DNA from 2 places in the Sporosarcina sp. P12(2017) genome. Region 1 is predicted to be linked to the other one. Evidence: predicted binding sites of a transcription regulator. Region 1 holds the regulator's gene; the other holds the start of a gene.

Region 1 (9,173 bases):
TTCATCTTCAACGAAAACATGTGGAATCTACGTGGGCAGGAATTCGTCCATTGATTGCGCAAGAAGGTAAGGATGCATCTGAAATTTCAAGAAGAGATGAAGTGTGGGAAACAGTTCCTGGATTGCTGACGATTGCAGGAGGGAAGTTAACAGGCTACCGGCAGATGGCGGAAGTCGTAGTGGATCGAATTAATGAACAGCTAGAAAAGCCATCTATCAAGCAATGTGAAACGAAGAATATCGCCGTTTCAGGAAGTGACTTTATAGACGATGCAGCGTTGAAGCAATTTATTGATCTACAGGCGGAACGAGCACCTCAGTTCGGCTTAACTCCACAGCAAGGAGCACGTCTTGCTGCGTTTTATGGTAGAAATAGTGATGAAATTTTCCAATTCGCCCACGCAATTTCAGCAGAAGAGAACAATTTGCCAATAAGTTTACGTGCAGAGATCTTATATGGAATTCATCGTGAAATGGTCACATCGCCAAGTGATTTCTTTATTCGTAGAAAAGGGGATTTATATTTCCAAATCGATGTGGTGGAGTCATTGGCGACACAAGTAACCGACTATATGGCAAAGTTGTTGCGTTACACGGACAGTGAGAAATCTATTCATGAAAATGACTTGAAAAATGCGATTGCGGAAGCGAAAGGAAGTGCACGTTCATGACAGACCAGTGGATAGAAATGCGTGATGGTACTAAAGTGTATAGTACAAGCTATACACCTGAAACTAGGCCAGTTGCTCGTGTGCATATCATTCACGGATTGGCAGAACATAGCGGTCGCTATAAAAGATTCGCAGAGTACTTACAGTCACAAGGGTATGTCGTTACGTTGCATGACCAAAGGGGACACGGTAAGACGGCTACAGAAAACGGTCCTGTATACGGCTATATAGGTAGGTCTGCCACATTTGATCAATTGGTGGATGATACGTTTGAAGTGAATCAAGCATATCAACTACAATACCCAGAGCTGCCAGCAGTACTATTCGGACATAGTATGGGTTCCTTTGTTGCAAGGCGTTATATCCAGCTATACGGTTCTACGCTAAGCAAAGTCATTCTATCGGGTACTGGAACCAATTCTAAGCTCACTGCACATGCTGCGATTGCATTCGCCGCGTATAGAGAAAATAAATTCCCTAAAGAGCAACCGGATAAATTTTTAAACGGTTTGGTGTTTGGCGAATATTCAAAACAATTTCCTGGGGAAGGTGAATTTGCTTGGCTATCACGCGATATAGAAAGTGTAGTTGATTACAAAGAGGATGAGGCATGTGGATTTGTTCCGACTGCTCAACTGTTTCGTGTGTTGATTGAAGGAATGAATTCATTGGAAGTGCCTGAATTCTTGTTAAATATTCCGAATGAATTACCAATTTTATTACTTTCAGGTACAGATGACTTAGTAGGAGACCGTGCTAAAGGTGTGTGGAAAGTAGCCAAACAATTCGATAAAGCTAATCAACAGCGAGTCACTGTACAGCTCTATGAAGGTGGAAGACATGAGATGCTTCAGGAAACTAACTATAAACAAGTGTATACAACTATCGTGGAATGGATGAAACGACATGAACCTACCCGTTGAGGTACTAGCAGTAGTAGGGCCGACTGCTTCAGGGAAAACAGCGCTCAGCGTGGCACTTGCAAAACTATTTAATGGAGAAATCATTAATGGTGATGCGATGCAAGTATATAAAGAATTGGATATCGGTACGGCAAAGATTCACTGTTCTGAGATGCAAGGGATTCCACATCATTTCTTTGATGTAAAAGAACCAACAGAATCATTTTCTGTAGCGGAATATCAACTAGCAGTCAGGCAATGGATTGCCGATATTCAATCTCGCGGAAAATTACCTATTATTGTCGGTGGCAGTGGAATGTATGTTCAGTCGGTTTTATTCGATTATCGATTTACAGAACAAGCAGCTGATCCGAAAGTGCGAGTGCGTTTAGAGCGAGAGCTTGAATCAGAAGGCGCAGATGTATTGCACGCAAGACTAGCAGAATTGGATCCGAAAAGTGCAGAGAAAATTCATCCAAATAATCATAGACGTCTAGTGCGTGCGCTTGAGATACTCGAAGTGACGGGTCAAACAAAGCAAGACCATGAACAACAACAAGGGAATCAGCCTATGTATCATTCCTTAATTATTGGATTAGATCTTCCTAGGGAATTACTATATGAGCGAATCAATCTGCGTGTAGAACAAATGGTTCAAGCGGGATTATTTAATGAGGTACAGCAACTCTGGAATAAAGGAATTCGTCAAAATCAATCAGTACAAGCAATAGGCTATAAAGAACTGATCTCCTATTTTGATGGACTATTGACAAAACAGCAGGCAATAGAAGCGGTAATGAAAAACACACGCAATTATGCAAAAAGGCAGCTGACCTACTTCCGCAATAAATTGCCTGTCCAGTGGGTAGATGCGAATCAGTCGGGGGAAGAAGTTTTTCAAACAACTTGTAAGATAATAAAGGATTTTCAGAAGTGAGTATGGAATAACTAAATAACAGGGACAAGGAGGCAATTGAATGGCACAAGGAAATATGCAAGATACATTTTTAAATTCCTTACGTAAGAACAACACATTCGTTACAATTTTTTTACTAAATGGTTTTCAATTGAAAGGTCTCATCAAGTCATATGATAATTATACGGTTCTATTAGAAACAGATGGTAAACAACAGCTTATTTATAAGCATGCTATTTCTACGTATGCGCCAGCAAAACCAGTTATTTTAAAAGACGAACAATAAACAGGCGCTTGCCTGTTTTTTTGTTGTCTTTCATTTGGTATATAGACTTCATCTGGTAAAATAGAATATGATCAAATGAAATGAGGTACTACATATGCAAATTACACCCATTAATGAAGAATTACTAACAAAATCACAAGAAGCGGAAGAACTAATCGCTCCGTATGTGAAGAAAGTAGAAGAAATTGCGTTTTTTAACCAAAGAAAAGTCTTACAGGCATTCAAGAAAAATCAAGTAAGCGACTTTCATTTATCAGGCTCAACAGGTTATGGCTATGACGACAGTGGCCGTGATGTATTGGAACAAGTGTATTCGGATGTGTTCGGAGCGGAAGACTGTCTTGTAAGAAATCAAATTATCTCGGGCACGCATGCCATTACAATCAGCTTGTTCGGGATATTGCGCCCAGGTGACGAACTACTTTATATTACAGGTAAACCATACGACACGTTGGAATCTATCATTTCCGGCAACGGCAAAGATACGGGTTCACTTGAGGATTTTCAGATTTCTTATCAGCATATTGATTTGAACGAGGATGGTTCTGTTGATTACGAGAAAGCAAAAGAGACGATTTCAGAGAAGACGAAAATCGTAGCGATCCAACGTTCGAAAGGCTATTCAAGTAATCCATCATTCAGAATCCATGAAATTGAAGCGATTATTAAAGAAATCCGCAAAATGAAAGAAGATGTCGTAGTCTTTGTAGACAATTGCTATGGAGAATTTGTGGAAATGAAAGAGCCTGTAGAAGTTGGAGCAGATCTAATGGCAGGCTCGCTCATAAAAAATCCAGGCGGTGGACTTGCTAGAACAGGTGGTTACATTGCAGGCAGAAAAGACTTGGTTGAAAAGTGTGCTTATCGTATGACTTCTCCAGGCCTTGGAGCTGAAGCAGGGGCTTCACTCGATACGTTACTTGAGATGTACCAAGGATTCTTCTTAGCGCCACACGTAGTCAGTCAGGCGGTTAAAGGCGCGTTATTCACATCGGCATTTTTCGCAAGCTTCGGTATGGATACAACACCGCATTACAGTGAGCTTCGAACGGATTTAATTCAATCGGTGAACTTTTTAAATGCTGAACAAATGATTGCGTTTTGTCAGATGATCCAGCAAAACTCACCAATTAATGCTCAATATGCCCCAGAGCCATCTTACATGCCCGGTTATGCTGATGACGTCATCATGGCTGCGGGTACATTCATTCAAGGTTCCAGTATTGAGTTGACAGCTGACGGTCCGATCAGACCGCCATACACAGCATATATTCAAGGTGGATTGACTTATGAACATGTAAAATCTGCAATACTAGATTCGATGGAACAATTGCTTGAAAAGAAGTTGGTATAAAGAAAAAAGTGTATCGAAAACCTCTTGAGGTTTCTCGATACACTTTTTTTCATTAATGAATCATCCGAAATACACCGATCACTTTTCCAAGAATGGAAACTTGATCTACAATGATCGGCTCCATGGAAGAGTTTTCTGGTTGGAGTCGAAAATAATCTTTTTCTTTAAAGAAACGTTTAACGGTTGCTTCATCTTCTTCTGTCATAGCTACGACAATTTCCCCATTGCTTGCAGAGTGCGTTTGTCTGACAATCACACGGTCTCCGTTTAGGATGCCGGCTTCAATCATACTGTCTCCTACAATCTCCAACATAAAGATTTCATCCTCTGAGGAACCAAATGTATCCGGCAATGGGAAGTACTCTTCAATATTTTCAATCGTCGTAATTGGATTGCCTGCTGTAACTTTACCAATCAACGGCACATGCATAACGCCATTTTTTAGTTCATCTAGTCCTTCTGGATCCAAAATTTCAATAGCTCGGGGTTTTGTCGGGTCCCTGCGTATGAAACCTTTACTCTCGAGTCGTGATAAGTGACCGTGAACCGTAGAACTTGATGCAAGACCTACAGCTTCTCCAATTTCACGAACGGAAGGGGGATAACCTTTTAAACGCACTTCATCTTTTATGAAAGCAAGTATTTCTTCTTGTCTCTTTGATATTTTCTTCAACAGATTCACCTCTTCTACTAGTTTGCGAGCAATGGTATACTGAACCATTATTTTGAATATAGTATAACATGTGTTCGATTACTAATCAAACAAAGGTTCTAATTTTGCTTGACATAGAATCATATGTTCTCTTATAATTAAGAACAAGTATTCCGAACATGCATTCTAAATACGCGAATTCGAGGAGGAGTTAAAATGGAGTTTATTAAAGAATTTATCAAAAATAATTATTATTTCGCAGTATTATTAGCAGTTTGTGTATCTTTTGCCTGGCTTCAATTTGATAAAATAGCCGAGGAAGATCACTACATAGAAATCGTTATTAATGAAGGGGATACACTTTGGCAGCTGGCTTCTAACTACTCAGAAGATATACCCACAACCCACTGGATTGAACAGGTGCGTTCACTAAATGAATTACCTACTGACCAAATCGTTTCAGGTGAATTACTCCGTGTGCCTGTTAAAATTAATAAACAAACAGATATCCAGGTAGCTGAAATAGGAGTAGGATCTAAATGACAGAAAAGAAATGTGTAATATACTGCCGTGTGAGTACGGAAAAAGAAACACAAGAACAATCTATTGTGAGACAGCAAGAGGAGCTTGAAAAATTAGCTGCTGAGCTATCCTATGATTGTGTTGGCATCTATACGGATCGGCAAAGTGGATATGATATGGATCGTGAAGGTCTTCTATCCATGTTGGATCAAATCCAAAACGATACAGTGGATGCAGTATTCATTCAAGATGAAACACGATTAGGACGAGGGAATGCTAGGGTTGCGATTTTGCATGTAATTGCTAAAAGTGAAACGACTGTGATTACCAATCATTCAAACGGTACGATTGAACTGAATGAAATGGATTCCATGTTACTAGAAATTCTCGCAATCGTAGAAGAATATCAACGAAAACTACATAATGCAAAAATACGTAGAGGAATGAAGCGTGCTGTTGACAGAGGCTATGATCCATCAAAGAATCTGCGAAATATTGACCAGGGACCGGGGCGTGAAAGACTTGAACTTCCAATAGAAGAAATTGTCTCACTTCGTAACAAAGGTCTCACATATGAAGAAATTGCAACAGTATTAAATGGATTAGGCCATGCGGTCAGTAAAGCGACAGTTCATAGAAGATATAAAGAGTTTATAGCGCAAGAACACTAATAGGTTGCACTTTTCCTCCAGGTTGTTTACATTTTATTAAACGACTAACTTTTGGAGGGTTTTAAAGATGCTATCAGAAAAGAAAATAAAACGTATTAATGAATTGGCAAATAAAAAGAAAACAACAGGATTATCGATTGAAGAGGCAAAAGAACAGACGCGGTTGAGAAAGGAATACTTGGAATCATTCCGTACAAGCATGCGTGAAACGATCGAATCGGTCAAAGTAGTAGATCCAGAAGGAAATGATGTAACACCAGATAAAGTTAAACAAGCAAGGGCGAATCAAAAACCTTTAAATTGATGATAGGTAAAGGATTAACATTGTAATTAACTCTAGAATTGACTACACTAGAGAAGGAATATGTACTATAAAACACTCATATGAGACAGGATGGAAAGGATGTACAGCATGACCGAAAAAATCGATCAACTGGCAATAACGACAATCCGAACATTATCAATCGATGCAATTGAAAAAGCAAATTCTGGTCACCCGGGATTACCGATGGGTGCAGCACCGATGGCTTACACACTATGGACGCAACATTTACACCATAATCCATCAAACCCACAATGGTTCAATCGTGACCGTTTTGTACTTTCAGCAGGACACGGCTCGATGTTACTCTACAGCTTGTTGCATCTAAGCGGTTACGGCTTGACTATTGAGGACATAAAGAATTTCAGACAATGGGATTCCAAGACCCCTGGACATCCAGAGTATGGACATACAGTAGGAGTTGAAGCAACGACAGGGCCGCTTGGACAAGGAATTGGTATGTCTGTAGGTATGGCAATGGCTGAAAAACATCTTGCAGCAATATATAACAAACCCGGTTTCGATATTGTCGATCACTACACATATGCACTATGCGGAGATGGAGATTTGATGGAAGGTGTAGCAGCAGAGGCAATTTCCATGGCTGGCCACCTTCAATTAAATAAACTAATCGTGCTATATGACAGTAACGACATCTCTTTAGATGGCGATTTGGATATGTCATTCTCTGAAAACATTAGAAAGCGCTTTGAATCATATGGCTGGAACTATGCACGCGTTGAAGATGGAAATGACACAAGATCCGTTTCTGATGCAATTGAAAAAGCAAAAGGCAATACTGGCGGACCGACAATCATTGAAGTAAAAACTGTGATCGGCTATGGTTCACCAAACAAGTCTGGTAAAGCAGATGCACACGGTGCACCATTAGGTGAAGATGAAATGGCACTTACGAAAGAGTATTATAAGTGGACATTCGAAGAGGACTTCTACGTTCCTGAAGAAGTCTATGACCGTTTTAATTCAGCAACGGATCAACTTGGTGTTCAATCAGAGCAACAATGGAATGATTTGTTCGCAAGCTATGAAAATGAACATAAAGAATTGGCTGCACAGTTTAAACAAGCAATTGCGAATGAACTTCCTGGCGATTTAAAAGAACAAATGCCGGTTTATGAAGCAGGTGCTTCTGTAGCGACTCGTTCAGCATCTGGTGAGTCAATCAATGCGTTAGCAAATGCAGTTCCAGCTTTATTCGGCGGTAGTGCGGACCTTGCGGGTTCAAACAAGACGACGATCAAGAACGCGGGCGATTTCACTGCTGATGACTATGCTGGACGTAATATATGGTTTGGTGTACGTGAATTCGCAATGGGGACTGCTCTAAACGGCATGTCTCTTCACGGTGGAGTGAAAGTGTTTGGCGGAACTTTCTTCGTGTTTAGTGACTATGTACGTCCTGCTATTCGATTGTCTGCATTAATGGGCCTACCTGTAACGTATGTCTTCACACATGATAGCGTAGCGGTCGGAGAAGACGGACCTACACATGAACCTGTTGAGCAATTGGCTTCTTTACGTGCAATGCCTGGATTGTCTATCATTCGTCCAGCTGATGGAAACGAAACATCCGCAGCCTGGCATATAGCTGCCACTTCAAAAGACACACCAACTGTCTTAGTATTGTCTAGACAAAATCTTGAAGTATTGCCTAAATCGCAAGAACTTGCGATGGAATATGTACCAAAAGGTGCGTATGTCGTATCACCTGCTACTAAAGAACAAGCGGACGGTTTACTGCTTGCAAGTGGCTCGGAAGTAAGTCTAGCGGTTGAAGCACAGAAAGCTCTAAAAGAACATAATATCGACGTCAGTGTCGTCTCAATGCCTTCGTGGGATCTATTTGAGAAGCAAGATCAAGCGTATAAAGATTCTGTTCTTCCAAAGAACATTAAGAAGAGAGTAGCGATTGAGATGGGAGCTTCCCTTGGGTGGCATAAATACTCAGGTGATGAAGGAACCGTCGTGGCAATCGATACTTTCGGTGCAAGTGCTCCAGGCGAGTTAGTCATTGAAAAGTATGGCTTTACTGTAGAAAATGTTGTAAAAGAAATGACAAATCTATTAAATAACTAAGTATACACAACGCACGGCTCTTATTATTAAAGAGCCGTGTATTTTTTTGCGCAGCTTTACGACAATAATAGTGATGAAGTTTTCCGCAAACTGACACGATTTACTTCGGACAAGTTCTATGATAGGTAGTAGGAGGTGTTCGTTATGAGGAAGTATGAAATTTTTAAAATCAAGTCAGCGTATCAATCCTTCATAATGGGGCGTGAACGTTTATTATTTGAGCTGCTAACAGTAGGCCCTTCTACAAGCTATCAAGAAATTGAATATTTATGTGATCGGTTGAATCAAAGGGAACTGGATAGCATCATTCAGAATACCTTAAGTAAAAATTTTGATGAACTGGATTCATATCATAATGAATATCGATTGACACACTTAATCAAGGGAGAGGTCTTCATCAAAATGGGTACACACAGTATAGAAGTGTACTGCCAAGGTTCAAGAATGTTGGACTTAGATTTATTTGTAGCACTATCATCTTCTACAGATCGTTTTTTTGCAGTCATGAATGAACAGGAAGAATGCGGGTGGCTCAAACCACTTAAACACTCTGAACGCATGATTCTAGAAAATACAATGATGTAAAAACTTCCGCACAATTTGCGTACAGTCATTGCTATTCACTGCTGCTATGTTGTATAATCCTTCTTGGTAGTATGTAATCGAACTATTTTTATGAGGGAGGTTTGGCAGTAATGACTTTATGGATAGCAATTTTATTGATCGTCGTCGCTTTGATCGGCGGAGTAGCACTCGGCTTTTTCATAGCACGTAAATATA
Region 2 (9,173 bases), on a different contig from region 1:
ATCCATGGTCACTTACTCACTTACAACAGAACAGTGACCTAAAGAGCACTAAAAGTCTATTGAAAACACAAAAAAAGGTCTGCCGGCGGAAGTTGTCACTTCCAGAGCAAACCTTTTTTCATATATTACTTACCTTCTTCAACTTCCACTTCAGCATCATCAGCTGGAGCGTCTTCTGCAGGTGCTTCTACGTCAACTGGAGCTTCACCTTCAGTTGGTTGCTCTTCCATCTTGAACAAATCAAGTGAAGCTTTCAAATCTTCGTCTTTAATTTTTACATCTGCTGCTTCTACAAGCTTCGAAACTTTAGCCAATAGCTCATTTTCGTCAGCCTTTTCCATCAATAGTTCGTGACGAATTTCATCTTTCTTTTCATCAGAGATTTTCTCATCTTCAGCTTTGCGTTTTTCTTTTACTTCGATGATGTGGAAGCCATTATCTGATTGAACCGGCTCACTGATTTTGCCTGGCTCTAAGTCGTATGCAGCGTTCCAGAATTCAGGAACCATTACACCGTATGCGAACCAGTCAAGATCTCCGCCTTCATCTTTAGAACCTGGATCAGTAGAGTATTCTTTTGCTACTTTCGCAAAGTCTTCTCCATTATCCAACTTCTCTTTTACTTCTTTTGCTGTTTTTTCATCTTCAACTAAGATGTGACGAGCGTTGATTTCTGATTGAGATTCTTCAAGGCGTTTGTTTAACTCTTCGTCAGAAACTTCAATACCGTCAGTCAATGCAGCTTCCTGCAATTTATTCAAACGAATCATTTTTTTGAAGCTGTCAGGTGTTTGTCCTTGTTGAGCTAAAAATGCTTCGAAGTTTTCACCGAGTTGTTCTTTGTTTTTATCAAATTCTGCGTCTACTTGCTTATCGTCTACGTCATACTTATCATCCAGAACCTTTTCTAAGATGATCATTTGTAGAGCTTGTTCACCGACAGATGTTTTCATTTCTTGATAAAACTCATCTTTCGTTACATCTCCTGCTTTAGAGGTCATAACCTTTTCATCCCCGCCACCAGAACAAGCGGATAAAGCTGCAACCGAAGCTGCGAGTGTAAATGCTAACATCTTCTTTTTCATGTAATTAACTCCCCTAATCTAAGTATAGATTCTGTATATTCTTTAAGTAAACACTATACCATATAACGTATGAAAAACAAAAAGGTTCCATTCATTCAAACTGCCCAACCGCTTTTTTCTACTTTCGCATAGGATACAATGTGAAAGGGGGTGCCTTCATGAGCGGTTACACACATGGCGGATCAGGTTCATCAGGCTTTGCTTTAATTGTTGTGTTGTTCATTTTGTTGATTATCGTCGGTGCGGCATACTTGTATTAAAAAAAGCCCTGCCTCCAGTACTGGGGGTGGGCATACATAGTGTCAGGCGCTAAAGAACACTTCTACATATAAGGATAAAATGAGGATTGTAATCAGAATGTTTACAGTACGATAAATCTTTGGCTGCTTTTCTTCTGGGATCTCTCTAGATTGGCAAAGAGCAAATGTCATTTTATTAATTTGATATAAGTAGAACAATGAAAATAGAATGGTAATCGCTATAACCATTTTAGACCTCCTCTTTCTGCTTCTGTACTATCATAGCAGAATTTATGATCAAAAGGAAAAAAACTAAACTGTGTGAAGAGCAGGTAGTTATGACTCTACTTCAGATTTTGTAAGGTAATCATTCGAATCGACATAGGTCTTCTCAATGTTCTGGAAACCGCGTTCAAATATATCCATGAAATCATCTCCGTAGATGTTACGTAATACAGACATGACTTCAAGGAATTCAGGGAATTTACCGTAAATATCGCGAATAGGAAGAGAACCTTGAAGTACGCTATAATCTTCATTATGGTAATTTTCATTCATCTGGATGAGTAATGCTTTGCCTTCTTCTGAAACCGTCACGTATGTATTGCGTCGGTCATCATCTTTTTTCGAGAAGTACAAAAGCTGACGTTGTTCCAACTTTTTTGAAAAGTTAAAGGCGGTTGAGACGTGCATTACACCAAACTTCGCAATGTCTGAAATTGTGGCGCCTTCTAAATGATAGGCGATCCATAAAATATGATGTTCATTAATGTTGAGTTCATACGGTTTAATCCATTGTTGCCAATCCTTCTCTACAGCTTTCCATAATGCCTTGGACATTTGGGCTACGCGTTGATTGAAGATCATGGCGTCTTTACGTGAAATATGTTGATCGGCCATCGAGACACCTGCTTTCTTTCAGTCTTTTTATTTATTATACCAAAAAAGCAACAAATAGAGAAGACGGAATAATAAAATAAATCAGTTTGAGTGTATACGCCCATAGAATCCAGATAGTTCATAGCTGTTTTACTATGGGTCACTCAAAGATTAGCAAGTAAAAAACTGATGCCTAAATGGAAATGCGTTAGCGAGTACTAATGGATTTCTCGAGATCATCCAGTGCTGTTTGGATTGCAGAAATTTCTTTCTCCAAACGTTTCTTATTATGTTCGGTTGAGCGCTTCCAGTCTGCCACGGAAACTTTCATTTCTTCAACTGTCTCTGGTACAAGTTCTTTTGCTTCTTTCGATAAATCGGTTACGGAATCTTTTAGATCTGCGACTTGCCCTTTGACATCTTTCAACTTATCCTTCAATTCGAGTGATGCATTTTTGACACTATCACGCAGTTCGCTGCCAGCTTTAGGTGTAGAATATAGAACAGTTACCGCAGAAGTGACAGCACCTGCTGCCAGACCAATAAAGAATGTGGACGCTTTCATATAGAGAACACTCCTTTTGTATAGTTATTATTTTATTAAAGCATGTTACTACGTAGTTGAGCAAGAAAATGAATGAAATATTATTCTAACAAAAGCTTTTGTCCTAATGGAGGAGAGGATTGGATAGAAGAGTGGAATCCATTTCAAGTTATGCAACATAGTCCCGCACTCTTCTGTTTTACATCCTCGACGTGTTATTCTTGCAGTCGTCTTGAAATATTGGTAGCTAATTCAGATACTACGTCCATCGGGAACTGCTCTATTTTTGTGTTAAATTCTACTTTCAGACCATCTGTTTTATCATAGCGTGGAATTAAATGCATATGGAAATGATAGACTGACTGACCTGCGAAAGATCCGTTGTTTTGTAATAGGTTCATCCCGGACGGTTGAAATTCTTCTTTTAATGCGTTAGCGATTTTTGGTGCCGCTTTAAATAAATTCGCAGCTTCTTCTTCAGTTAATTCATACACATTTTCACGATGTGTTTTTGGAATTAGGAGTACGTGCCCTTTCGTGACAGGCATAATGTCCATAAACGCGATCACGTGATCATCTTCATATACTTTTTCTCCTGGAATCGTGCCTTCTACAATCTTGCAGAAAATACATGAGGTCATTTCTACACATCCTTTCATGTTTGGATGTATTGTAGCATATTTTCAGATAGTTAACGAAGGCGGATAAAGCAATTTTACAATTTTTTTGCTAAAATAATAAAAGAAGATAGGGGGAAAAATAATGGCAATCCTAGAACTAGAACATGTAACAGGTGGTTATACGCGTAAGCCCGTTTTACATGACCTTTCATTTCAAATCAAAGAGGGGGAATTGGTCGGGTTAATCGGACTAAATGGTGCAGGAAAGAGTACGACAATCAAACATATTATCGGTGTGATGAATCCCCTCGAAGGAGTAATCAAGATTGACGGTGCGACGTTTAGTGATAAAGAACATTACCGCCAGTCATTTAGTTATATTCCAGAGACTCCAGTGTTATACGAAGAACTAACATTACAAGAACATTTAGAACTGACTGCGATGGCATACGGGTTGGACAAGCAGCAGTTTGAAATCCGTACCGAACAATTGCTGAAAGAGTTCCGTATGGAAAAACGCTTGAAGTGGTTTCCTGCTCACTTTTCTAAAGGTATGCGACAGAAAGTCATGATCATGTGTGCTTTCTTAGTAGAACCAAAATTATATATTATCGATGAGCCGTTCGTCGGTTTAGATCCGTTGGCGATTCGCGCATTACTCGACCAAATTATTGAACGGAAAAATTCGGGTGCTTCTATACTGATGTCGACTCACGTTTTGGCGACGGCTGAGAAGTATTGTGATCGTATTATTTTGTTGCACGAAGGACGGGTACGTGCGAACGGTACGATGGACGACTTGCGCAAGGCCTTTGGACGACCGGATGCAACACTTGATGACTTGTATATTGCAATGACTGAGGAACCTGACTATGAACAACATGCATGAGATTTGGGGACAACGATTCTTCCATTACGTCAATGAATTACAGAAATATATGCGCTATGTATTCACTGGACATTTGGCTATAGTCTTCATGTTCGCCATTGGAGCAGGAGGCTATGCGTATAGTGAATGGCTGAAAGAAGTGCCCGCTACATTCCCATCTGTCTTCATCGTATCCGTCGTCATTGCTCTCTTGTTAATGAAAGCTGCACCGACTACGTTACTAAAGCCGGCAGACATTGTCTTTTTCCTGCCATTGGAAAACCAATTGCCGAGCTATATGAGACGTTCAATTACTTGGTCGACGTTTTCTCAACTTCCTTTGCCGTTGATTGCCATGGTCATTGCATTGCCTTTATTAAAGGCAACGGAAGTGGGCGCAGGCACTGATTATCTCCTCGTGATATTGCTGATCATTGCGTTTAAAGGATTGTTTGTAGGGACTGAATATAGTGTTCGAGTAGCCAATCATGATTTCGTTTGGCCGGACCGTGTGCTTCGTCTGGTTTTAACATTTTCAACAATCTACTTCGCTCTTACGTGGAGTTCGGTTGCAATCTTTATCGGAATTTTGATCGCCATGCTCTATGCGAAGTTTTGGGATAAAAAAGCAGAGCAGTTTCCGTTTCCATATGAGCAGTTTATTGAATTGGAACAAAACCGCATGATGCGTTTCTATCGATTTGCGAATTACTTCACGGAAGTACCGCATCTAGTCGGATCAGTAAGTAAGCGTAGCTGGTTAAAAATTGCTATGAAACGTTCTACGTTCAAGCGCAAAGATGTACAAGATTACTTGATCGTCCGGACATTTATTCGTACAGATGATACATTTTGGTTGTGGGTTAGATTAACGGTGCTGTCTGCGTTGGGTGCATTCTTAATACCGATACCGATCGTCTCGTTCATCTTTGTAGGGGCATTGGCGTTTGCGACTGCTGTTCAGTTAATATTGGCACTTGAAGGCGGCTTCGAGTTCACTATGGATCAGCTGTTTCCTGAAGAACAGGAAAAATCGCAAATCAAAGCGGTTCGTTTGTTAGTAAGAAAATTGATTTGGCTACAAGCAATCATTCTATTACTGGCGGCATTACCATTGTACGGATTAAGTGTTACACCACTCTTGATTGCAGCTATCGCACTCATTGTCGGTGAAGCAACAATTCGATTGACTAAAGAGCAAATGATAGATATATGATGCTAGACAGTAGATAAGTTAAAATAGTGATAGTAAATCAGCATTTCTTAAGTAAAAAATTAATCCTGTCGCGGAATTTTCTGGATATATGTACCTAGTGAACGTTAATCTAATTAAACAGAAGTAATTAAAAAGTTAGAATAGTTAAAATAATGGTTGCAATTCGTATTCTATTGCATATATAATTACTAAAAGGTATCAGGGGTGAGAGAGATGAACAATAACAACTCATATGCTGAATTTTTGAAAGCGGTAGGTAACAAAGGCACTTCTCTCCAAGCGGAAAAGCTGCTGAACGAAATCTATTGGGATCTGTTTCTACAACACATTCATTGGGAACAAACACAATCGCGAATCATGCTATTGATTGACGATGCGCTGGATCAAAATGACGAAGAAGCATTCGACCTGTATACACAACAATTACTCGACATTTCACAAGAACACGGATACGAACTTAAAACAAAATAATGTTTTCATAGGCACTGCTAGGGCAAAATTCTAGCAGTGTTTTTTTATTGTATAGAATGTCTAGCTGCAAGTTTCTTTCACAAAGTACAAGGGTACAATAAGTACATAGAGAGTTAGCTTAAAACGTACGTTCGTTATTTCTTTAGAAAAAAACCTAGTTGTGGTAAAATAGAAGGACAGGTGTTTAAGAAGAGGAGTGGAACCATTTGAACGAAACATTTCAATTGCAGGCACCATATACGCCGCAAGGAGATCAGCCAAAAGCGATCGATAGCCTTGTTAACGGCATTAAACAAGGTAAGAAACATCAAACGTTACTTGGTGCAACGGGTACAGGTAAAACATTTACCGTTTCTAATGTACTGACAGAAATCAATAAACCTACACTGGTCATTGCGCACAATAAAACGTTAGCAGGCCAATTATATAGCGAGTTCAAAGAGTTTTTTCCAGATAATGCAGTAGAATACTTCGTCAGCTTCTATGACTTTTATCAACCGGAAGCATATGTTCCGCAGACAGATACTTTCATTGAAAAGGATTCATCGATCAATGATGAAATTGATAAACTTCGCCACTCCGCAACGAGTGCTTTATTCGAACGCAATGATGTCTTGATTGTGGCATCCGTTTCGTGTATTTACGGCCTTGGTTCGCCGGAAGAATATAATGACATGGTTTTTTCATTACGCAAGGGGATGGAAATACCTCGTAATGAACTATTGCGCACGCTAGTGGACATTCAGTACGAACGCAATGACATCAATTTCACGCGTGGTACATTCCGTGTTAGAGGCGATGTAGTCGAAGTCTTTCCGGTGGCACGTGACGAGCGTTGTATACGTCTTGAGTTTTTCGGAGATGAAATTGAACGAATCCGTGAAGTAGATGCCTTAACAGGTGAAGTCATCGGTGATCGTGATCATGTGGCTATTTTCCCAGGATCTCACTTCGTTACACGCGAAGAGAAGTTACTTAAAGCGATTGAAAATATTGAAATCGAGTTGGAAGAACAGCTTAAATATTTACGTGACAACGATAAGTTATTAGAAGCGCAACGCTTAGAACAACGGACGCGCTACGATTTAGAAATGATGCGGGAGATGGGCTTCTGTTCTGGTATTGAGAACTATTCCAGACATTTGACGTTGCGTGAAGCAGGTGCAACTCCTTATACGTTGCTGGATTATTTCCCTGATGACTTTTTGATCGTAGTGGATGAGAGCCACGTCTCCTTGCCGCAAATTCGCGGTATGTACAATGGAGACCAGGCACGTAAAAAGGTATTGGTGGAACACGGTTTCCGCTTGCCGTCTGCATTAGACAACCGCCCATTGATGTTTGAAGAATTTGAAAAGCATATTCGACAGGCAATGTATATTTCTGCAACGCCAGGACCTTATGAAATTGAGCATACAGACGAGATGGTAGAACAGATTATACGTCCTACAGGATTACTTGATCCAATCATTGAAGTGCGTCCGATTGAAGGGCAGATTGATGATTTATTGGATGAAATACAACTTCGAATTGCACGAGATGAACGTGTCTTGATTACAACTCTTACGAAAAAGATGTCAGAAGACTTGGCGGATTATTTAAAAGATATTGGGATTAAGGTTCAGTATCTCCATTCTGACGTCAAGACACTGGAACGGACAGAAATTATTCGTGAGTTACGTGTCGGGACGTATGATGTGCTGATTGGAATTAACTTACTGCGTGAAGGGATCGACATCCCAGAAGTTTCATTGGTCACGATTTTGGATGCAGATAAAGAAGGGTTCTTGCGTTCAGAACGTGCGTTGATCCAGACAATTGGTCGGGCCGCACGTAACTCAGAAGGACGCGTCATTATGTACGCGGATAAAATGACGGATTCCATGAAGAAAGCTATTGATGAAACGGAACGTCGTCGTGAAATTCAAATAGCTTATAATGAAAAACATGGTATAACACCAACAACCATCGTCAAACCGATACGTGAATTGATCCGTGCCACTCAAGTGGCTGAAGAAACGGAATCGTATTTGCAAAAGGTGACCAACGGCAAGAAGCTATCGAAAGACGAGAAAGGCTTATTGCTAATTAAATTGGAAAAAGAAATGAAAGACGCAGCAAAAGCGTTGGACTTCGAAAGAGCTGCAGAATTACGTGATACCGTATTAGAACTGAAAGCAGAAAGGTAGAGTTCGCATGAAAAATAAAGAACTTGTAATTCAGGGAGCGAGAGCGAATAACCTGAGAGACATTACAGTGAAGATTCCACGCGATAAATTAGTTGTGCTTACTGGCCTATCTGGCTCAGGAAAATCTTCACTGGCGTTTGATACGATTTACGCGGAAGGACAGCGCCGCTATGTGGAATCATTATCCGCGTATGCGCGTCAATTCCTTGGACAAATGGATAAACCAGACGTGGACTCTATAGAAGGATTGTCGCCGGCGATTTCCATCGACCAGAAGACAACGAGTAAAAACCCACGTTCTACTGTAGGAACAGTGACAGAAATCTACGACTACTTGCGTTTGCTATATGCAAGAGTTGGGAAACCACATTGTCCGTATCATGGCATTGAAATCTCAACGCAGACGATTCAGCAAATGGTGGATCGTGTAATAGAGTTGCCGGAGCGTACTCGAATTCAGATTTTGGCACCTATTATTTCAGAACGTAAAGGGACGCATGCCAAACTATTCGAAGATATTAAAAGACAAGGGTATGTGCGCGTGCGAGTCAACGGTGAAACGATTGATTTGGACGATAATATAGATTTAGATAAAAATAAAAAGCATACGATTGAAATCGTCATTGACCGGATTGTCATGAAAGAAGGCGTCGAAACACGTTTAAGTGACTCGTTGGAATCCGCGTTACGATTAGCTGACGGTAATGTTCTTGTCGATGTAATCGGTGAAGAAGAACTGTTTTTCAGCGAACATCATGCATGTCCTATTTGTGGGTTTTCAATTGGTGAGCTAGAACCGCGTATGTTTTCATTCAACAGTCCATTCGGTGCATGTCCTGAATGTGATGGGCTCGGCATGAAACTTGAAGTCGATCCAGATTTGGTCATTCCAAATAATGAACTAACGCTAAAAGAACACGCCATTGCCCCATGGGAGCCAACAAGTTCTCAGTATTATCCGGAACTTCTGAAGACGATTGCCAAGCATTATAAAATTCCTATGGATGTACCGGTTAGTGAATTAGTTGATTCGGATATTGAAAAACTAATGCTAGGCTCGAA

Evidence for each region. The regulator LexA, encoded in region 1, represses DNA repair genes until DNA is damaged. The targets are predictions, from matches to a motif close to CGAACATATGTTCG.
Region 2: the regulator LexA is predicted to act here: its motif matches at 6,043-6,056, upstream of uvrB (excinuclease ABC subunit UvrB).

What each region holds. Positions count from the first base shown of each region.
Region 1 is NZ_PDYL01000002.1:29,589-38,761, reverse strand. Features, by position in the region: gene CSV80_RS01655 (glycerol-3-phosphate dehydrogenase/oxidase) at 1-671, shown strand, start outside; gene CSV80_RS01650 (alpha/beta hydrolase) at 668-1,594, shown strand; gene miaA (tRNA (adenosine(37)-N6)-dimethylallyltransferase MiaA) at 1,578-2,510, shown strand; gene hfq (RNA chaperone Hfq) at 2,551-2,775, shown strand; gene CSV80_RS01635 (methionine gamma-lyase family protein) at 2,870-4,129, shown strand; gene lexA (transcriptional repressor LexA) at 4,182-4,802, opposite strand; gene yneA (cell division suppressor protein YneA) at 4,998-5,324, shown strand; gene CSV80_RS01620 (YneB family resolvase-like protein) at 5,321-5,974, shown strand; gene CSV80_RS01615 (DUF896 domain-containing protein) at 6,042-6,278, shown strand; gene tkt (transketolase) at 6,387-8,393, shown strand; gene sirA (sporulation inhibitor of replication protein SirA) at 8,538-8,978, shown strand; gene CSV80_RS01600 (YneF family protein) at 9,089-9,173, shown strand, end outside.
Region 2 is NZ_PDYL01000014.1:48,098-57,270, forward strand. Features, by position in the region: gene CSV80_RS12225 (peptidylprolyl isomerase) at 126-1,085, opposite strand; gene CSV80_RS12230 (YjcZ family sporulation protein) at 1,244-1,345, shown strand; gene CSV80_RS12235 (hypothetical protein) at 1,388-1,573, opposite strand; gene CSV80_RS12240 (HTH-type transcriptional regulator Hpr) at 1,661-2,224, opposite strand; gene CSV80_RS12245 (YtxH domain-containing protein) at 2,412-2,768, opposite strand; gene CSV80_RS12250 (HIT family protein) at 2,963-3,388, opposite strand; gene CSV80_RS12255 (ABC transporter ATP-binding protein) at 3,510-4,256, shown strand; gene CSV80_RS12260 (ABC transporter permease) at 4,240-5,451, shown strand; gene CSV80_RS12265 (IDEAL domain-containing protein) at 5,665-5,922, shown strand; gene uvrB (excinuclease ABC subunit UvrB) at 6,129-8,111, shown strand; gene uvrA (excinuclease ABC subunit UvrA) at 8,119-9,173, shown strand, end outside.